DNA from 2 places in the Vibrio sp. QJM3NY_27 genome. Region 1 is predicted to be linked to the other one. Evidence: riboswitches for the same ligand, from Rfam matches in the RefSeq annotation. Region 1 holds a riboswitch; the other holds the start of a gene.
What was found. A riboswitch is a leader RNA that binds a small molecule or an ion and turns the genes downstream of it on or off. The one in region 1 is predicted to bind cyclic di-GMP.
Positions count from the first base shown of each region.

Region 2: linked by a shared signal. The riboswitch ahead of AC3CIA_RS10430 (TfoX/Sxy family DNA transformation protein) and the one ahead of gbpA (N-acetylglucosamine-binding protein GbpA) in region 1 are both predicted to bind cyclic di-GMP.

Region 1 covers NZ_CM173512.1:170,732-182,182, forward strand. The annotation lists gene AC3CIA_RS16655 (hypothetical protein) at 68-421, opposite strand; cyclic di-GMP riboswitch class I at 744-833, shown strand; gene gbpA (N-acetylglucosamine-binding protein GbpA) at 906-2,372, shown strand; gene cyoE (heme o synthase) at 2,484-3,476, opposite strand; gene AC3CIA_RS16670 (COX15/CtaA family protein) at 3,466-4,521, opposite strand; gene AC3CIA_RS16675 (hypothetical protein) at 4,569-5,177, opposite strand; gene AC3CIA_RS16680 (SURF1 family protein) at 5,170-6,111, opposite strand; gene AC3CIA_RS16685 (DUF2909 family protein) at 5,999-6,229, shown strand; gene AC3CIA_RS16690 (cytochrome c oxidase subunit 3) at 6,267-7,151, opposite strand; gene AC3CIA_RS16695 (cytochrome c oxidase assembly protein) at 7,190-7,810, opposite strand; gene ctaD (cytochrome c oxidase subunit I) at 7,822-9,483, opposite strand; gene coxB (cytochrome c oxidase subunit II) at 9,480-10,697, opposite strand; gene AC3CIA_RS16710 (phospho-sugar mutase) at 11,154-11,451, shown strand, end outside.
Region 2 covers NZ_CM173511.1:2,350,256-2,361,706, forward strand. The annotation lists gene torD (molecular chaperone TorD) at 1-606, shown strand, start outside; gene purR (HTH-type transcriptional repressor PurR) at 923-1,927, shown strand; cyclic di-GMP riboswitch class I at 2,098-2,183, shown strand; gene AC3CIA_RS10430 (TfoX/Sxy family DNA transformation protein) at 2,311-2,901, shown strand; gene AC3CIA_RS10435 (TVP38/TMEM64 family protein) at 3,037-3,717, shown strand; gene AC3CIA_RS10440 (putative signal transducing protein) at 3,788-4,105, shown strand; gene AC3CIA_RS10445 (alpha/beta fold hydrolase) at 4,245-5,042, opposite strand; gene glgA (glycogen synthase GlgA) at 5,328-6,782, opposite strand; gene glgC (glucose-1-phosphate adenylyltransferase) at 6,772-7,989, opposite strand; gene topA (type I DNA topoisomerase) at 8,525-11,155, opposite strand.

The DNA of each region.
Region 1 (11,451 bases):
AAGTATGCCGCACCCTATGTGAAAAAGTTGTAGGAAAAGGGGTTAAAACTCAGAGCTATCTCTAAAATTAGTCATGCTGAACGGTGTGTGCATACTCTACGATTACCTGATTTCCTTCGATATAAGCATTTTGGATCTCACCATCAACGCTCATTCTACTTTTCAGGTAGACCACTTTCGGCCCTGACTCATTACCTTCTTTAAGCGAAGGAAACACATTCCTAGGCTCTAAATGAAGTAAACGACAAAAGTGACTAACGAAAGACATCGTTAATGGCGTCTCGCCTCTTAGCACTCTAGAGAAATCAAGCTGGTTCATTCCAAGCTTTTTTGAAAACTCCATTTGCGTAATACGCATTCTCGATTTTTGTGACATCCACGTTTGATATAACGCGTCTCTATCTAGTTCTGTGAATTCCATACCGACTCCTTTATATAATTCATACCAATCAATTGTCCGGCTTTTCATACATAACATGTCAGGGTTTGGTTAGTGGAAACCAAAGGTTTGGTTTTGATATGCGCGCAATTGTCGTACAGAACAAAAAATCACAATCGAAAGCATTCACAAAAGCAATTAGAGTAAATACTTTCTTTATTTATATCAATAATTTATACGTTGGTGAACTAAACATATAGCAAGTTAATTTGTATTAAGAATTATAAGTTCGAGATTAGCATTCCACATTTAAATCTATTGTGTCGCATTTATAAAAGCTGTTGGCTACATTTCGTTTGCTCAAACTCACTTCTGGCAAACTATTTGAAAGAATAGGACGCAAAGCCACCGGTCTGTCGACATATATTCTGTCTATGATAGCGGGGCCGCCACTTAATAGAATTTAAGTGTAAATGCATGCCGGAGTGTTCTCTTTTTTGTCGGCCAAATACAGTAAGGACAAATAATGAAACAACTCCCAAAAAAATCGCTCATCGCGCTATCGCTACTTAGCGTCAGTGGAGCAAGCTTCGGTCACGGTTATGTCTCGGCATACGATAATGGCGTAGCAGAAAGCCGTGTCGCGTTGTGTAAATTCCCAGCGAGTGATACACAACAAAAAAACATAGGCTGTGGTGGTATTCAATATGAACCACAAAGTGTAGAAGGCCCTGAGGGCTTCCCTGAAAGCGGCCCTGCCGATGGTAAAATCGCCAGTGCGCAATCTTCTTTAGCAGCAGCGCTAGACGAGCAAACAGCCGATCGCTGGGTTAAACGCCCGATCAAGTCTGGTTCTCAATACTTTGAGTGGACGTTCACAGCGAACCACAAAACTCGCGACTGGAAATACTATATTACGCAACCCGACTGGAACCCGAACCAACCTTTGGCGCGCAGCTCTTTCGACTTAACGCCATTCTGTGTTATTGAAGGCAACATGGAACAACCACCGATGCAAGTCAGCCACTTGTGTAATGTGCCAGAACGCGAAGGTTATCAAGTGATCCTTGCGGTATGGGATGTAGGTGACACTGCAGCGGCTTTCTACAATGTTATCGATGTGAAGTTTGATGGCGACGGCCCTATCATTCCTGATTGGGATCAAGGCGGTCAAATCAACCCAACGCAAGACCTGAATGTAGGTGACGCTGTTTACACTCGCGTCTTCGACCAATCTGGTGAGAACGCTTCATACAGTACAGAGCTAGTGATTGAGAACAACGAGCAAGGTAAAGCGAACAACTGGTCTTACGCGCTTGCTTCTAAGATCAATCAAGAGCAAACGCAAATCAAAGCGGGCCAGTTAAACGATCAAAACGATTTCGCGCCAGTGTACGGCACTAACCCTGTTTATCTAAAATCAGGTTCAGGCTTTAAGAGCGTAGAAATCGGTTACAAGATTGATACTCCAGAGCCAGATCATGAGCTAGAAGTCACAGGCCTAGAGTCTGAGTATGTTATTGATGAGAACCAACCTACACAGCTTGATCTTACATTAGCGGCAACTGGCGATATTCAAGCAGAACTGACCGTTTACAACCATCACCGTGAAGCACTTGCATCTCAGAAATCTGAGTTATCAGACGGACAAGTTGAAGATGTTCAACTCACTCTATCTAAGTCGGAAGCAGGCCACCACATGCTTGTAGTCGTGACGAAAGATGACCAAGGTAACCTAGTAGATCAAAATACGCTTGATTTCCATCTAATGGACGAGCAAACGCCTCCACCAGCCGGCGATTATGACTTCATATTCCCTGAAAGCATTGAGTCTTACACAGCAGGTACTAAGGTTCTGAGCAGCGACGGCGGCGTTTATCAGTGTAAAGAGTTCCCATACTCTGGTTACTGTGTCCAATGGGCTCCAACAGCAACTCAGTACGAACCAGGTGTCGGTTCACACTGGCAAAGTGCTTGGAACAAAGTGGACTAAGTACTCGCTAGATACTTACTTTGTATTAAGTGAGTTTTAGTCATCAACCAAACAAAAACGGATGCCCAAAGCATCCGTTTTCTTGTTCAGTAAAAGTAGAAATGCCAGTTGTTAAAGTAGATAGTGGTCTGCCAACAGAGCAACAAACAAGATCATGAGATGATAGATGGAGAACTTAAAGGTCTTCATCGCCATATTAGGCTCATCACGATACTTAAGTACCCAAGCGTGGTAAACAAACCCACCGTTGAGCACCAATGAAGCGCTCAGATATATCCAGCTGCTCATGCCGACCAACACTGGCAATATACATACGATGCTTAGCAGCAAGGTATAGAGCAAAATCGATGTTTTGGTGTAAGCAATACCATGGGTCACAGGCAGCATGGGAATATTCACTTTGGCATACTCATCACGACGATGAATTGCCAACGCCCAGAAGTGCGGAGGCGTCCAAATAAAGATGATCATCACCAACAGCCAAGCATTTGAATGCAGTTCATTGGTTACGGCCGTCCAGCCTAATAAGGGTGGCATAGCGCCAGCAATTCCGGCTATCACAATGTTTTGCGGCGTCGCTCGCTTCAGATACATGGTATAAATCACCGCGTAACCTAATAAGCTCGCAAAAGTTAACCAAGCGGTGAGTTGATTGACCCACACCACTAGCACGACAAAACCAAGTAAGCCAATACCAGACGCAAAACTGAACACACGCACACTACTCAGTTCACCCGACGGTAAAGGTCGTCGATTAGTGCGAGTCATTTGCCCATCGATCTTTTTGTCGATCAAATGATTAAAAGCAGCTGCCGAACCGGCCATCAGCCCTATCCCAATCATTCCGAACAAAGTTTGTTGTAAGGGCAATCCATTGGGTACCGCTAAACACATACCAACCAATGCAGTCAGCAGCATCAAAGCCACTACCTTGGGTTTAGTCAGTGTTAAATAGACCTTCCAAGTTGCTTTATTTTTCGAGACCAAATCACTTGTTGAAACCACTTCGTTTCCTGAGGAAATTCTATGATTGGTCGCACTTTCATTGCTTGATGCTCCACCTTGAACCATCACTCTATTTTGTGTCGACGTTCTACTGACCATGATTACCTCCTTGTAATACATTGTTCTTAGCCAAACACTCGCTTGGTTTGTACTGCCACACCACAAAGTTAGTCACAACCATACTCACAAGCAACATTGCCGCCATTAGGTTATGCAAAACCGCAACGGATATCGGCAGGTGGAACAAGACATTGCTAATCCCCAAACTGACTTGAGCAAACAACACCATCACAACAATGATACTCAGCTTCTGTTGAGGTGCTTTACCCAACTTCCAAAGTTGATACACAATCATCAACACAGTTAATGTGGCAACAATAGCCCCGAACCTATGCATGACATGTATGGTGAGCCTTGCTGGATACGCCAACACGCCAAACTCATAGTTATCATGTCCGCGTTGAGCAAAATCGAATGCATTTTTGAAATCGAGATAACTTGTCCAGTTCCCTTCACAAATGGGTAATTGCGTACACACAAGAGCGGCATAGTTGGATGACGTCCACCCACCTAACAAGATCTGCCCAACCACCACTATCAACCCAAGCAGCGCCCAAGCTTTAAGTTTTGACGGATAAACAGGTCCACTAGAACGACTCTGAATATTGGATAAACGGCAATAGAGCAAGCAAAGAAGGGACAACAACGTAAAGCCACCCATCAAGTGCGCCATCACGACCACAGGCATGAGTTTGAGAGTGACCGTCCACATACCAAGCAAAGCCTGAAAGATCACAGTTGCGGAGATAACGAGAGGAAGGCCCATCGGTGAAATGTTTTTCTGGATACACCAAGTAACGACCACGAAGATAAGAATTCCTAACGATCCTGCAAAGTAGCGATGTACCATCTCGATCCAGGCTTTTTCAGCTTCAAGCGCTCGTTCTGGAAATTGTAGATTCGCTTCATTCACCGCTAATGCATCGGAAGGCACGGTGATCTTGCCATAACATCCCGGCCAATCTGGACAGCCAAGGCCAGCATCAGACAAACGCGTGTAAGCACCGAGCACAATAACAGTCAGAGTTAACAAGATAGTCACTCTCATAATAAACATGAGTAACTTTGGAGCTCCTTTTTGCATCGCTTATCTCCCTATACGAACCATCAACACCTAATGATTACTCGCCATTACCCCACTCTCGACAGCTTGAGTAGTTTTCGTAAATCATGAATCATTCCTTTCGATTGGCTGACTAACTGCGAAGAGTCCGAAACGCTCTTATATTCCATCACCAGTTGCCCAAGAGGATCGATAATGACGATTGAAGCAGGCGCAAACTCAGTACTGAGTTGATCACCTCCAGCCAAGAAAGACAAATCAGGCTTGTTGAGCGAACTCACCAATGAATCCCCTTCTGAAACAAAAACAACAGCGGTCACTCTTTCTTTGTTCTTCCCTAAAGCTAAATAACTTTGATTCAAATAATGGAGTTGTTGTTCACACAAGCTTTCGCACTCTGTAGGGGCGATATAACCCACTAACCAACCCTCTCCAGCCATGGGTACCGTTACGCCAAAATCTTTCAGCGTGACCCTTGGTTCAATCAATTCTCCTGAGTTGGTTACTCCTGACGTATACCAGCTCTGTTCCAATACGGTTTTGGCGATAATCGCTGGCAGAGCAAAAATTAGAACCAATCCGATTAATACTAAACGCCCCTTAGTGCGACGCTTTTTAAACTCAACCATGTTTGCATCGGTACTTTCCCTGTTCACTTGTGCTTGAGACTTATCCATCTTGATTCTCCGTGATAGGTGTCTTTTTTAGGTACCGATAGCCAATTAACAACATCAAAAACAAAAGTACCACTGCCATTACAAACCATTGAAATGAGTAACCGAAGTGCTTTTCAGATTTCATAGCCGTTGGTCGCCACAACAACTCATAAGGCCACGATTCTAAGCTTTGCGGTTGGAAGACAAAGGGCAGCACTTCTTGCCCTGTGTACTCTGATAACGCTGTGATGTTGATGTTTTGAATTCTTTTAGGCGTTGTATTTTCTAAAGCCAACTCATGACTTAGAGGGTTCACCGAACGAGTGTACAAACGCCCTGACATATTGGTTGGTAATGTGATATTTCCTAGTTGCGGTAGCTCTCTTCTGTCACGGCTTGCCACAACAAACCCAAGGTCTATCAGTAGTTGATGTTTGCGCAAGAACTGCTTTCCTTGAACTTGAACTTCCCCCAACATGTAAATCACATACCCCACCGTTCCTTGGTTAATCTGGTTGTCTAACAAGATCACCAAACCACTTGATGTTTCCAATGTCACGTCAACCTTCAAACCATTTAAAGACTGCTGTTCAGATAAATCTTGCGCTTGTGTACGCGAGTTCTGCAATTCAGAGATAACCCCATCCAATGACCTAGGTGATTGCTGCGCTCTTTCTGATAGCTGCTGTTCATAACGTAGTTTCTCGTTACCTCTGTCTAACTGCCACAAACCCAACTTGATTAAAATGCCGACTGAAACCACAGTTAAAACAACCGCTATCCAAAAACCTTTACTGCGGAACTTGTGTTCATCATCAATCAATCGGTTTGGAGTTATCACTATGGCGTCATCTACCTTTGTGTTGTTGTTTAAAATTGTATTGGTCGCTTTGCTATTTTTTATCGCTTTCAACCTGATGAAAGGGCTAATCCAAATCGCCTCAGGTAAACACAATGGCAAAAGACTGAGTCACTTCTTGGGTCGTCGAGTCATGTGGTCAGCCGTTGTCGTGCTACTGTTATTACTGGCGTTAGGTTCAGGAATGATAACTCCCAACCCTCGCCCTTATTAAGCCCATACAAACCTAACAGCTAGACCGATATATTTCGTTAGAGCACATAAACAAACACAAACAGACCTAACCAAACCACATCAACAAAGTGCCAATACCAACTGCCCGCTTGGAACGCAAAGTGGTCTTTCGGAGTGAAGTGGTCCTTCGCAACTCTCGCCAGTAACACAATCAAAAAAATCGTTCCTAAACACACATGCAAACCATGGAATCCTGTCAATAAGAAGAAGGTGTTGCCATAGATACCGGATTGAAGCGTCAGCCCCATCTCTTGATACGCGTGAAGGTACTCTTCAACTTGGAAGAATAGGAAGAAGCCAGCCAGAACAATGGTTACCTCCAACCACACGATCAAAGCCATACGCTTATTTTGTTCAAGACTGATATGTGCCATGTGCAGCGTCACAGAGGAAAGCAGCAGGATAATGGTGTTCTTAAGCGGGATACCTTGCCAAGGCATTGCTTGCGTCGTCACACCATCTGGTGTGGTGGTCAGCGGCCATATCGACTGAAACATCGGCCACAACACTTCGTGAGTCATTGCATTGTTGCCTGCGCCACCAATCCAGGGCACAGAAATCATGCGAGCATAAAAAAGTGCGCCAAAGAAAGCACCGAAAAACATAATTTCAGAGAAGATGAACCAGCTCATACCTTGTCGAAACGAACGAGATATCTGCTCAGAATAGAGGCCGCTTAGCGATTCGGTGATCACATTGCTAAACCAACCTGCGAGCATGTAAAGCAACACACAAAACCCAACTAACAGCACTGCTTTTCCAAACACACCACCAGCAGAATCGGTACCCATGTTTTGCACCGTCAAGCCAGCGCCAACCGCGACCAAAAACAATGCAACGGCACCCACTAATGGCCAGTGGCTTTGATGTGGAACGAAATAAACTTCCTTTTTAGAACTCATCGCTCAACTCCTTATGTTGATACTGGTTCTGTAAATCCCTAGTTACTTGCGAGTGTCTCAGCTTGAGCCTGACTCTTGTTCAAGCCAACATCACTTGTGATATTAAACAAGGTGTAAGAGAGAGTGAGCGTATGAATCGATTCTGGGATCTCAGGCTCAATGTAGAAGATCAGCCCCATCTCAGCGCTCTTATGTCCGTCCAGAGGCTGCTGGTTAAAGCAGAAGCACTCCATTTTATTAAAATATGTCGCTCCATTTCCGGGAGACACCGATGGCACCGCTTGCCCAACTAACGAAAGACCCGATAAGTTTTTCGCAATGTAATTCGTTTGAACCACTTCCCCAGGGTGAACCTCTAACACTCGCGTTTCAGGCACAAACTGCCATGGCATATCTGGCTTAATGTGCGACATGAACTCCACTCGAACCGTGCGAGAATAATCAGGTTGCATTCCTTGAGGCTGAACCGCTGAAACCGTGTTGGTTTTCCCGTTGATCCCCAAAGCTTCACACATCACGTCATACAGAGGAACCAGAGCGAAGCCAAAGCCAAACATGCCAATCACACTCAGCACCAAGTAGCCCGTCAACGTCTTTGTCGAGCGTTTGGGTGATGGCTGGTTATTGCTGTCTTGTTGGTGGTTTTTGTTATCGCTCATACTCCTTCCCCTTAATCAATTTTAGGTGGATGAGTAAACGTGTGATGAGGTGCTGGGCTTGGAACCGTCCACTCAAGGCCTTCCGCTCTGTCCCATGGTTTGCTTGGTGCAGGCTCTCCACCTCTTACGCACTTGATAGCCAACCATAAGAAAATCAATTGCGACAAGCCAAAGGCGAAGCCACCAATCGATACCACTTGGTTAACGTCAGCAAACTGAATCGCGTAGTCAGGGATTCGACGAGGCATGCCCGCTAAACCCAAAAAGTGCATAGGGAAGAAAAGTACATTGACCGATATGACTGATGTCCAGAAATGCCACAGGCTGAGCTTGTGGTCGTACATATGCCCTGTCCATTTCGGCAACCAATAATAGGCGGCGGCCATAATTGAGAACACAGCACCTGTCACCAGAACATAGTGGAAGTGAGCCACAACAAAGTAGGTATCGTGGTATTGGAAATCGGCAGGTACGATAGCGAGCATCAATCCAGATAGCCCACCAATCGTGAATAGAACGATAAAGGCAATAGCAAACAGCATTGGTGTTTCAAAGGTCAAAGCGCCCCGCCACATCGTCGCCACCCAGTTAAACACCTTCACTCCCGTAGGCACGGCGATCAACATGGTGCAATACATGAAGAAAAGCTCGGCAAATACTGGCATACCCGTGGTGAACATGTGGTGCGCCCACACTAAGAATGACAGCAGTGCGATACTGCATGTTGCGTACACCATCGAGTGATAACCAAATAAACGCTTGCCACTGAATGCCGGGATTATCGCAGAGACAATACCAAAAGACGGTAAAATCATGATGTATACTTCAGGGTGTCCAAAGAACCAGAATATATGCTGGAACATCACCGGATCCCCGCCACCCGCAGCATCAAAAAAGCTCGTCCCAAAGTATTTATCGGTCAGTACCATGGTTACGGCTCCCGCGAGCACGGGCATCACGGCTATCAATAAGAAAGCGGTAATCAACCAAGTCCATACGAACATCGGTAGCTTGAACCAAGTCATTCCCGGCGCGCGCATGTTCACTATGGTTACGATGACGTTGATCGCCCCCATGATCGAACTGATCCCCATAATATGGACAGAAAATACAAACAGCGCCGTACTATCTGGACCATAAGTTGTCGAGAGCGGCGCATAAAATGTCCAACCAAAGCTCGGGCCGCCTCCCTCAGTAAACAAAGAACCAATTAAGATCAAGAAAGCAAAAGGTAGAATCCAGAAACTGAGATTGTTCATTCTCGGCAGCGCCATGTCTGGAGCGCCAATCATCATTGGGATCATCCAGTTAGCCAAACCTGTGAATGCAGGCATCACGGCACCAAATACCATTATTAAACCGTGAACGGTAGTCATCTGATTAAAGAAATCTGGCTCAACGAGCTGTAACCCCGGTTGGAATAACTCCGCACGGATCACCATCGCCATGGCGCCGCCTGTTAAGAACATGGCAAAGCTAAACCAAAGGTAAAGTGTACCTATGTCTTTGTGGTTGGTTGAGTAAAGCCAACGCGCCCAACCTTTGGGAGCAGCATGTGAGTCGAGATCATCATGAGGTAAATCGTGGCTGTCCAATGAACCTTCAGCTGAATGACTCAGTGCTTGATCTTCTGCAGGAGCCGATTTCACCGGCTGATTGATTGGCGAACTCATAACTGCTCCTTAGCATCATTTTGTGCTTCATCCGTTGAGCCTTGTTCGTCAGCTGCTTGGCCTCCGCCTTCTTGCTTGGCTTTATAAGCGTTTACATCTGAAGCCTGAACAATGTCACCCGTATCATTACCCCAAGCTTTTCTTTGATAAGTCACTACCGCAGCAATCTCTTTCTCGGTTAATTGATTATCAAATGCCTGCATTGCGGTGCCTCCACGACCATAAACAATGGTATCGATATGAACACCCACATCACCAAGTGCTATAGGGCTTCCTTTAATGGCAGGAAATGCGCCGGGAATGCCCTCTCCGTTGACTTGATGACAAACGGCGCAACGGGTTTTGTAGACTTCTTCACCGATAGCATTCAATTCTTCTAAGGAAAGTGACGCATCTAGTGCATCTTGCGCCGCTTGTTGTGCAGCGATCGCCAATTCTTTCTGCTCCGCTAACCATGCGTCAAAGTCGTCTTCTTCCATGGCACGTACCACTATCGGCATGAAGCCATGAGCACGACCACACAATTCAGCACACTGGCCTCGGTAAACGCCAGGCTCATCGATCTTTGTCCACGCCTCATTGATGAAACCGGGAATGGTATCTTTCTTAACCGCGAAAGCAGGCACCCACCATGAGTGAATAACATCATCGGAAGTCATCAAAAAGCGGACTTTACGATTGATAGGCAGTACAAGCGGCTTATCAACCTCTAACAGGTAATGCGCGCCTTTCACTTCAATACCTTCAATCTCTTTATCGCTAGTCGCTAAAAGGCTGAAAAACTCAACATCTTCGCCAAAGTAGCTGTAGTGCCACTTCCATTGCGAGCCTGTAATTTTGATTGTGAGTTCTGATTGAGAGGTGTCTTCCATCGCAATCAAGGTCTTGGTCGCGGGTATGGCCATAGCGATGAGGATAATAATAGGAATGATGGTCCAAAGAATTTCGACTTTCGTACTTTCGTGAAAATGAGCAGCAACCGCCCCCTTCGACTTTCGGTGTCTCAGAATTGAATAAAACATAACACCAAAAACAACAAAAGCAATCGCACAGCAGATGTAGAAGATCAGCATATGAAGTTCGTATACCTTACCGCTGATCTCAGTGACACCTTGAGTCATATTGTATTCAGTGCTGGCATGCACCAAAGGCGATACCAAAACCACAACAAAACTTTTCAAAAGCCACCCCAGCCTAACCAGTAATCTTTTCAAAAGATCTCTCCTTATCCTTCCTAATTGGATACTTGCGACCTAAATGTCGTTGCGAGCTGAACAACATTCATTGTTATCCCGGCTGCACATGAAAGGCTGAATCTCAATCTACAACTCACATGGAACTAGCCTGTAAACGGGCTGCTGACCTCATATCAACCTAAGATCTAATACGGCTCATAAGCGTTGGAAGTTTCCATGAAAGATTCAAAAACGGCGAATTTGTTAAATTTTGTTATATTTATGTAAAAGGCTAGTTAGTGATATCCAATTATTCAAGGTAAGTTTACTTACTAAACAGTCAATTATTTAAAGTTGCTTTATCCATATGCCCTTCCCTTGCTGTTGGAATTTATTTTAAATCGAGTTTTACGATTGCTTTCATGGAAATGATAATCAATATCATTTAAATTAAATCAACAGAAAGACATCCCGATATGAAAAGGTTTAGTAATTATGCAAGATGCTATGAACTGGTTAGCGAGAGACCCAGACCCAAGAACTCGTGAAGAGCTTCAACACCTCATCGATGAGGGAATGCACGACGAACTAGAAGACCGCTTTACTCAACGATTAGAATTCGGAACCGCAGGGTTAAGAGGCAAAGTAGGATGCGGTCCAAACAGAATGAACCGCTTGGTGATACAAGAAACGGCAACAGGCCTTGGCCATTACTTGATTGAACATGTCGCCAATGCCTCGATTCGTGGCGTCGTTGTCGGTTATGACGGGCGTTTAGATTCAAAGCAATTCG
Region 2 (11,451 bases), on a different replicon from region 1:
TACTGGTTGCTATCAAGCTTATTCGCTAAAGAGCTCACTCAAGAAGAACTCGATCACTACCACTCTGTTGAAATTCGTTCTTTCCTAACTGGTTTAGGCGAAAATGAAACACTAAAGCCGGCGATCGATAGCCTAGTGGATGCGCTAAACCGCCTACAAACGCGTGAGGATGCTCAACTAGAATTGTCTGCTGACTTCTGTGACTTATTCTTAAAAACAGATAAGCATGGCGCACTTCCTTACGCTTCTATGTATATCGGTGAGACTGGCCTTTTGAATGATAAGCCAGCAAAAGATATGGAAGAGATCATGGCCAAGCACAACTTAGTGGTGAACCAAGACCTAAAAGAACCAGCTGACCACATCGCTATCGCACTCGACTTCCTTGGCAACTTGATCATCCGTTCTAATGAAACGGAACTTGAAGAAGAGCTAGAAAAATCGTTCATTGTTCAACAGCAATTTATAGAGCAACAACTTCTTACTTGGGTACCAAAGTTCAACGTTAAATGTCATGACGTTGACGAATTCGGTTTCTACGCATCAGTCTCATCTCTGCTACTTGCATTCTGTACATTGGACACCCAATACCTCGCTGGTGAATAAGCTTATTGGATGACTCGTTAAATAAATTCAGAAGAATGTGACAATTCACCCGGATTTCCGGGTGAATTTTATTGCGAGTAATTTCTAGTCAGTCTAAAATTGTGACCGCAAACGATAAAATATGAAACATTCACGAAATGCTATGCTTATTATAGTTTTGAGCATTTCGGTGTTAAGACAAGCCGCTCAATAGCGGTTTTTTGTTTTTTAGCACTTTAGTACCCAAAGAGCCCTACAAATTTAAGCTCTTAGTTAGGTAGCTTAACGGCTACTTCATTCCGTACTTTGGGAAAGTAGCTTCTAATAGGATAAAACCATGGCCACTATAAAAGATGTCGCTCGCTTAGCAGGCGTATCAACAACAACCGTTTCTCACGTAATCAACAAAACTCGCTTTGTTGCAGAAGCGACGCAAGAAAAAGTAAATAAAGCCGTAGACGAACTGAACTATGCACCAAGTGCCGTTGCTCGTAGTTTGAAGTGCAATACAACCCGCACTATCGGCATGCTAGTTACTCAATCAACTAACCTATTCTTCTCTGAAGTTATCGATGGTGTTGAAAGCTACTGCTACCGTCAAGGTTACACTTTGATTCTGTGTAATACGGGCGGTATCTATGAGAAGCAACGTGACTACATTCGAATGCTTGCAGAGAAACGTGTAGATGGCATCTTAGTTATGTGTTCTGACCTAACTGAAGAGCTAAGAGGCATGTTAGACCGTCACGCTGACATTCCTAAAGTGATTATGGATTGGGGCCCTGAGAGTTCTCAAGCAGATAAGATCATCGACAACTCTGAGGAAGGTGGTTACCTAGCGACCAAATACCTCATTGAGCACGGTCACTCCAAGATTGCTTGTTTAAGTGGCCACTTAGACAAAGCGGCATGTGTTGAACGCATCGCGGGTTACAAACGCGCACTCAACGAAGCTAAGATTGCTACCGATGATAACATGATCATTGAAGGTAACTTCGAGTGTGATACTGCGGTTCTTGCTGCAGAGAAAATCATTAAGATGGTAGATCGCCCAACGGCCGTATTCTGTTTTAACGACACCATGGCACTCGGCCTAATGAGCAGATTGCAAGAGAAAGGAATTCGTATCCCTGAAGATATTTCAGTGATCGGCTATGACAACATCGAGTTGGCTGAATACTTCTCTCCGCCGTTAACAACGGTTCACCAACCCAAACGTCGTGTTGGTAAGAACGCTTTCGAAATTTTGTTAGAACGCATTAAAGATAAAGACCATGAAAAGCGTGTGTTCGAAATGCACCCTGAAATTGTTGAGCGAAGCACAGTTAAAACGTTAAATTAATTGATAAATTCAGTTTAGTTTAATCAAGCGCACCTTTAGGTGCGCTTTTTTTATCAACAACATGAATGAACCTGGTATCATACTGGAAAGATCATTAATTGAAGCAATATCACATTTTGAAATAACAAGTGTGAGCCTCATTCAACAAAAACTTTATTCTATTCAATCAGTCACGCACAGGGCAAATCACTTGAAAGAGTGAGACGCAAAGCTTCCGGCCTAAACCACTCGTTGGTATGGTAGCGGGGTTACCGATGGCAAAATGCAGTAACTACTAATAATTTAGTAATTTACGGCTAATTGACAATTTAATTGCAACATTTTGCTAATCTCTCGGACCTGCTTATTTGGTGGCGTAGTTCAAATACACCGAGATAAATAACATGGATAAACCGATACTAAAGGATTCAATGAAATTATTTGAATCCCTAGGAAAAATAAAATCACGCTCGATGTTTGGTGGCTTCGGTCTTTTTGCTGATGACACTATGTTTGCTCTGGTTGTAAATGACCAGCTGCACATACGAGCAGACAAATGCACAACGAAACAGTTCGAACAACAAGGGTTTCAACCGTACGTCTACAAAAAACGTGGTTTCCCTGTCGTTACTAAATATTTCGCTTTACCCGAAGGCCTGTGGCAAGACCAAGAGAAAATCTTGCAGCTTGCAACGACGTCTCTGGGTTTTGCTAAAGAAGAAAAAGCTGAGCAATCTTCAGCTAAGCCTACTCGACTCAAAGATCTGCCCAACCTTCGACTCGCCACTGAGCGTATGTTGAAAAAAGCAGGGATCGATTCCGTAGAACGTTTATATGAATCTGGCTCTGTAAACGCATTTAACGCCATCAAAGAATCACATGCGTCTTCTGTCAGTATTGAACTACTTTGGGCGCTAGAAGGCGCGATCAATGGCACACATTGGTCTGTTATACCGCAGCAGCGTCGTGAAGAGCTTATCAATCGCGTCAATTAACATTGTAAGTGAAAAACTATATACATAACTAAGCCGCATTTACTGCGGCTTTTTTTATATCTGCTGAAAGTTAATCTATGCTTTGCCTGTCTATCTATACTAATGGTATACATTGAAAATTTAGAGGAAGTATCAATGAGTAAGAAAATGATATTGGGTATTGTGTTGGTCGTAACCATCGTCTTGTTAGGCGTCAATTTCGGCCAATACCTAACGCTTGAAAATGCCAAGGCCCAACAAGCCGTTTTAACTGACTACATTGATAGCAACTTCATTGCTGCCGCTGCTATCTATTTTGTCGCGTATTTAATGATTACTGCTTTCTCAATTCCTGGTGCTGCTGTTGTGACCCTGTTAGGGGCTGCGCTATTTGGTTTCTGGAATAGTTTGCTGCTGGTCTCTTTCGCCAGTGCCATTGGTGCAACCCTCGCATTTCTAAGTAGCCGCTACCTTTTACGTGACTGGATCCAAACCAAATTTGGTGACAAATTAGCAACGATTAACAAGGGCGTTGAAAAAGACGGAGCATTTTACTTGTTTTCTCTGCGTCTGATTCCTGTATTCCCATTTTTTCTTATCAATCTGTTGATGGGTCTAACACCGATGTCCGTGAGTCGTTACTACATTACGAGTCAAATAGGGATGTTACCGGGTACCGCTGTTTTCTTGAATGCTGGTACTCAACTCGCGGAAATTGATTCACTTTCGGGTATCGTGTCCCCTTCAGTACTTTTGTCATTTGCCTTACTGGGTGTATTCCCAATCATTGCAAAATGGTTGATGAATAAATTTCGCTCAGCACCTGTGGCTGAATAACGTCTATCACTGAATAACGTATACTTATAATAGCTAAATAACGCATATAGCCAGATAAGGTTCTATCTCAATGAAAATCTTCAGTGCATCGAATCCGACAGAAGCCCACATCATCTGTGGATTGCTAGAAAGTGTGAATATTGCGTGTGAAGTTCGTGGTGAAGGGTTATTCGGTTTGAAAGGGGAAATTCCATTTACCGAAGAAACTGACCCTTACGTATGGTTATATGAGCCAGAATTGGCGAGCAAAGCCCGGGCAGTTGTTAATGACTACCAGAAACAGCAAGATTCGATCATTTATGAAGAGTGGCGTTGCGGAGAATGTCATGAAGTCAACGAAGCACAATTCGGTTCTTGTTGGCAGTGCGGTGCTGCTTCACCTGAATAGCAGATTTTGAAAGGTAAAGTGGCTCCAACGGCCTTATATAACAACTCGGTCAGATACCTCCTCCAAATAAAAACGGGAAGCTAAAATTAGCTTCCCGTTTTTGTTTCAATTCTATTCGAGCATCTGTTCTGCTAAAGAATCACTGAATTTGCTTTTGTATAAAAGCGATAGATCGTTGATTGAATTCTTCAGGGTTTTCTACGTTACACACATGCCCACAATTGGCAATTTCTACCAACTCACTCGACTTATGCGCTTCTACCATTTCTTTTACTGGCTTGATGAACATGTAGTCGCGCTCGCCCATCAAATACAAAGTTGGAATCGGCAATTCTCGGTCTTTGAAGTACTTCATCAATGGGTTCACATCAGCCGTAAGGATAAACCAGCGTTTAAACTCTTTTTGGCACAGCTTTTTGGCTTCGCGGATAAACAGGTGACGTGATTCTTTTTGGCTTTTTTGTGGCATCACAACGTAAGCAAAAAGGCTGTATAACCACATATAAGGAATGATGTGCTTACTCAAGTTACCCAACTTGATTAAGACTTGAGAGCGAGTGTTGAGTTTGGTCACGGCACCACCTAGCACCATTGAACGTACTCGGCCAGCCGCTAGCTCTGCGACATTACGGACAATAATCGTGCCCAAAGACATGCCTACAAAGTGTGCAGAACGGATTTTCAGATGGTCTAACACCTTAAGAATATCGAGCGTTACCGCTTTGAACGTATAACGATTCGAAATCAGCTCTTTGAGGATGTTGTCTGATTTACCATGCCCTCTCAAATCAATGAGAAGCAAGTTGAAGTGCTGTTTATACGCTTTGATCTGCTTAAACCAAATGGAGGAACTGCCTCCTGCGCCATGCACAAATACAACCCACTCATCGCTCGTAGGGTGAGTAAATGTTTTATGAAATAGTAAACTCTCAGACATACCTATCGCTTTAATTATTGGAATGGAGCTCTGCCTCATCACAAGGCGATGGCTAAGGATATCACGCAATCAAGAAATTTAAGTGATAATAGTGTCAAACCTAACATTAGTCATGTGAATACCTACCCCACCTTTTCTACCTGACTAAAATGAGTTTGCAAGTTTTGTCTTCCTAAACGTGATGTGATCTGACCAGAAAACAAAAAGGCACTCTACTATCAGAGCGCCTTCTACTATTAAGTTCAGTTGTTATACATCAGCTTATTTTACAGCTAATTCAGCACGTTAAAATGCAGAATGGTACATCGTAAGGTATTCTTTTGCCGCATCTTCCCAACTAAAATCTTGTTGCATCGCGTAAAGTTGAACACGCTTAATTTCAGCGGGGTTTTGTGCATAAAGTAGTAATGAACGATGCAATACTGCCAGTAACGCTTGCGGTGTTGGCTCTTCAAAAGCAAAGCCGGTCGCTATCTCGGGATCCTGATCGTAATCATTCACACTGTCTTTTAAACCGCCCACAGAGCGAACAATCGGTAACGTACCGTAAGCCATGCTGTAGATTTGGTTTAAGCCACAAGGTTCGAACTCCGAAGGCATCAAGAAGAAATCAGAACCCGCTTCAACTAAGTGCGCAAGCTCATTATTATACGCTTCTACAAACGAGAACTTATCTGAGTGAAGTGCCGACAGCTCTTTCAGCTGACTCGCTAAAACTGGATCACCAGTACCGACAATCACGATCTGAAGATCGTTTTTCAAAAACTGTTCGATGATAGGCAGTAAGTAATGAACACCTTTCTGATTAGTCAAACGACAAACCATGCCATAAACCGCACAATCGGTGACGGGGAGGCCAACATCTTGTTGCAGTTTTTGCTTACAAGCTGACTTCCCACGAACCATGCTGTGCTTTGTCGCTTTGAATTTACGAGGGAGGAAAGCGTCCGTTTCCGGGTTCCAAGCTCCGTAATCACAACCATTCAAAATGCCAAAAAGATCCGCGGATCTGTACTGGAATTCTACTGCCATACCGTGACTGCCTAATTCCGTTTTCAACTCCTCGGCATACGTTGGACTTACTGCGTTCACCTTATCAGCACACATCACGCCGGCTCTCAGCATTGTGACATGCGTGTCACTCACTGAAGCTTCAGGCACATTGTAGCTATGCATTTCTGGTAGAAATTGCAGTTCATCGTATGCGAACACACCTTTGAAAACTGCGTTGTGAATTGAGATAACACTGCGCGTATTTTCAAAGAAATCATGTTGTTGATAACGTGATTTAAGCAAAAAAGGAACAAAGCCTGTATGCCAGTCATTTGCATGAATGATATCAGGTTGGAAGCCAAGCTTAGGAAGCATATCAAGGCAAGCTGCACTGAAGAACGAGAAACGCTCTCCGTTATCTGCGTAAGCTTGATTATTTTCTGCGTACATTTCTGGACGGTCGAAATATTTGGCACATTCGATACCAAAAACTTGAACACCTTCTACACTCAGTTTTTTGACTTGGTAAGCGGTATGAGGCCAATGATCGAGCTCGGTCGATAAAATGACTTCGGCTGCATCAATGTTTGGAATGTTTCTATACGCGGGAATAGTCACTCGAACGTCCTGTTCGAGTGTTTGTAACGCTTTCGGCAGTGCCTTGGCTACATCAGCCAAGCCACCACTTTTAATCAAGCCTTCAACTTCAGACGCTACAAAAAGTACCGAGAGAGTTTTAGTAACCAACTCGCGCTCCTTTAGAAATAACAACTACACCATCGTCAGATACGTGGTAATGCTTTTTGTCTTCTGTCAGGTTTACACCAATTTGAGTGCCTGGTGCGATGTCTGCATCTTTATCAATGATAACGCGACGAAGTATACAACCCTCGCCCACCTTCACATCACCTAATAAAATACTCTCACTAATATCACACGCTGATGCGATATTGCTGCGGAAGCCTAAAACACTCTTTTCAATACGCGAACCACGTACGTAACTACCGCTACACACAAGACTATCAATGATCTGAATTCGACCATTAGCCGAGTCAGTAAACGTCGCTGGTGGTAGTGGCGGATAGTAAGTGTGTAGAGGCCATTTACGGTTGTATAGCGAGAATGGTGCATCTTTCTTAAGAAGGTCCATATGTGCTTGCCAGTACGCATCAATCGTACCTACATCGCGCCAGTAAACTTCTTCTTTCTCACCAGTAATACGGTTGGTGCTGAAATCATAAACAAACACATCACCGCGTGGGAACATGTTTGGAATAATGTCTTTCCCGAAGTCATGTGAAGATTCAGGTTTATCTGCATCTTCCGTTAGTTCAGCAAAAAGTTCTTTCGCTTCAAACACGTAGTTGCCCATTGAAACGAGCGCAGACTCTGGGTCTCCTGGAATCGACTTCGGATTTGCAGGCTTCTCTTCAAAGCCAATCATACGGCCTTCAGCATCCACCTCGATAACACCGAATTCTGATGCTTCAGCAAGCGGCATACGCAGTGCAGAAACGGTTAACGCTGCTTTCTTTTCTTTATGGAAATCAAGCATTTGTTTGATGTCCATTTTATAGATATGGTCAGAACCAAAAATACAGACTTGATCAGGTTCTTCCAGCTCCATAAAGCCCATATTTTGGTAGATAGCATCTGCTGTGCCTTCATACCAACGCTTTCCTTTACGCATTTGCGCAGGAATTGGGTCGATAAAACGATCTGTGATGCCACTGATATTCCAACCTTTTTTCATGTGGTGGAACAGAGATTGTGACTTAAATTGTGTTAATACGTAGATCTTCATAAGATCAGCATTAACGAAGTTGTTCAAAGCGAAATCAATTAAGCGGTAACTACCACCGAAAGGAACCGAGGGTTTGCTGCGAGATTCAGTCAAAGGTCTTAAGCGAGAGCCTTCACCACCAGCAAGAATCATTCCCAATACACCAGCCATTTTATTCTCCATATATCTATAGCTTGTCGATGTCAGTACTCGTAGAGGTGTCTTCCTCTGGGGGATGAGCACTAACACTTATTTCGGTACTTAACGAATATTCATTCACATACAGTGACAATATCCTAAGCCAAACGTTGTTATGCGTGCACTATTCTTTGCACTTGGTTTTATATACGTTATCGACTTTTCGGTCGATTTCAATTTTTAATACGCCATTCTGTGCTATGTAAGCTGATTGCTTTCCTAAGACTTAAAGCAGCTCACACTACACCGTGCGGGCGAAACATTACATTAACACCCGTCACACATCAGGTATACAACTAAACACTGATCTTTGAGTTACAATATTTGAATTAAGTTACATTCTCGTTAAAGTTGCATAAGAAGATATAATTAATCATCTCCATTTATTTTACCCTGTGAATTTAATAAATTATCGCAATCGACACAGCAAATCAACCAGTTGCATAATTAGTCGTATTTGGTCAAAAAAAAACAGCCTAATGGCTGCTTTTTTTCAAATAACGTTCAGTTACTTCTCTTTAGGCTTTTTACGTTTATCCGTAATTTCCCACTTACCATCGATGTACAACGCAGTCCAACCAGATGGTTTGCCATCCGCTTCAGTACGAACGTAGTTCTCTTTTGTCTTACGACTAAAACGAACGACTGTCGGCTTGCCATCAGGATCAGCAACTGGTGCTGATGTCAGGTATTGGAATTTAGGTGAAATACGGTCTTTAAAACGCACCAGCTCTTCCACTAATGGCGCACGTGTTTCACGTGATTTAGGAAAGTTGCTCGCTGCCATAAATAGACCAGAAGCACCGTCACGAAGTACGAAGTACGCATCTGAGTTTTCACATGGAAGTTCAGGGAAATGCACTGGGTCTTCTTTAGGTGGCGCCACTTCGCCATTTCTCAGAATCTTACGAGTGTTCTTACAATCTTCACTCGTACAGTCCATGTATTTACCGAAACGACCGTTCTTCAGAACCATGTCAGAACCACATTTGTCACACTCAACAAGTGGACCATCGTAGCCTTTGACTTTGAATTCGCCATGTTCAACCACATAACCTTCACAGTTAGGGTTGTTACCACACACGTGCATCTTACGCTTATCATCAATCAGATAAGCATCCATTGCCGTTTCACAAATAGGACAACGCTTTTTCGCTCGAAGTGCTGCTGTTTCAACGTCTTCTTCAAGAACGTTGATAATACCTTCTTCATCACCAAGGTTGATTGTTGTCTTACAACGCTCTTTTGGTGGAAGTGCATAACCAGAACAACCTAGGAATACGCCTGTCGAAGCCGTACGAATACCCATTTTACGGCTACAAGTTGGACACTCAATATCGGTTTCTACGATATGATTTGGCTTCATGCCACCAGCGTCTTCGTCTAAATCCGCTTTTTCCAAATCGCCAGTAAAGTCTTCGAAGAAGTTATCTAGCACGCCTTTCCAGCTTGCTTCGCCTTCTGCAATTTGGTCTAACTTCTGCTCCATACGAGCAGTAAAGTCATAGTTCATTAGATCATTGAAACTGCCATCTAGACGGTCAGTAACAATTTCACCCATTTTCTCAGCATAGAAACGGCGCTGTTCAACTTTTACATAACCGCGATCTTGAATCGTCGAGATGATTGATGCGTAAGTTGAAGGACGACCAATACCGCGCTTCTCAAGCTCTTTAACTAGCGCAGCTTCAGTGAAACGTGCTGGTGGCTTAGTGAAGTGCTGTTTAGGGTCGAGTGCGATTAAGTCTAGCTTTTCACCAACCTGTACAGCAGGAAGAATAGTATCTTCATTTTTGCCCATTGGACGTTGAACGCGAGTCCAACCATCAAACTTAAGAATACGGCCTTTCGCTTTTAACGTGTACTCATCAGCTTTAACGCTTACCGTCGTTGAATCGTATTGCGCAGGTGTCATTTGACATGCAACAAATTGATTCCAAATCAGCGAGTAAAGCTTGTGTGCGTCTGCGTCTACGCCGTTTAGGTCTTCCGACTTAACATCTACACTTGAAGGACGAATCGCTTCGTGGGCCTCTTGAGCGCCCTCTTTGCTACCGTATACAAGTGCTTTAGGTGGAAGATATTGCGCGCCGTACTCAGAACCAATGTATTCACGAGCGGCTTCTACAGCTTCTGAACTCAAGTTGGTTGAGTCAGTACGCATATAAGTGATGTAACCCGCTTCATACAAACGTTGAGCCAACATCATGGTTTTCTTCACGCCGTAACCAAGACGCGTACTCGCCGCTTGTTGCAACGTAGACGTGATGTAAGGTGCAGACGGCTTACTCTTAGTAGGGCGGTCTTCACGTTTACATACTTCGTATTGCGCTTTTTCTAAAACGCTAACTGCAGCTTGTGTTTGCGCTTCATTATCAGGTTTAAACGCAACACCGTCTTTCTGAGCGACTTGCAGTCTGAAATCTGTTTTCTCTGCTGTTTTGGTATCAGCATGCACATCCCAGAACTCTTCGGGGATAAAAGCGTTGATCTCGCGCTCGCGCTCAACCAGTAGTTTTACAGCGACTGATTGAACACGGCCAGCGGATAGGCCTCGTGCTACTTTCTTCCAAAGCAGTGGTGACACCATAAAGCCAACAACACGGTCCATAAAACGTCGTGCTTGTTGTGCGTTTACGCCATCAATGTTTAGCTCACCTGGAGTTTCAAAAGCTTGTTGAATAGCATTTTTAGTGATTTCGTTAAAAACCACTCGCTTGTATCGCGTTTCATCACCACCGATGATCTCACGAAGGTGCCATGCGATAGCTTCTCCTTCGCGGTCCAAATCGGTTGCGAGATAAACATGGTCTGCGTTCTCAGCCAGTTTTTGCAATTCAGCAACGACTTTTTCTTTGCCAGGTAAAATTTGGTAGTTCGCTTCCCACTCTTGATATGGGTTGATACCCATCTTTTTAATGAGAGCTTTGCGATCTTTTTCTTTCTTGATACGAGCTTTATCTTCTGGGCTCATACCCTTGGTTGAAACTGCAGCAGCCTTTTGACCAGTACTTTGACCCGCCGTTGGTAAATCACGTACGTGACCTACACTCGACTTAACGACAAAGTCTTTGCCAAGATATTTATTGATAGTTTTAGCCTTGGCTGGCGACTCCACTATAACGAGCGATTTACCCATATTGACTCTAACGTCCTTAATCACGATGCTTCAGCACCAACAATTTAGCTTGTGGGCTTTTACGCATGATATTCTAAATTCATTGCTTCTTTTTTTACTATTGTGCGAGATTACTAGAAGATCAACCGCTTTTTTCAAAATTGGATCTGATCGCTCGACAATTCGACGACTCATAGAGAAAAGGGGCACAATATAAAGAAGCTATAAAGTACTCACTAAGAATACTTGCAAGAGCCTATTCATCAGGCATTACGTCTAAACGGGCTCATACTAAGCTTGTCCGCGAATCTAACGCG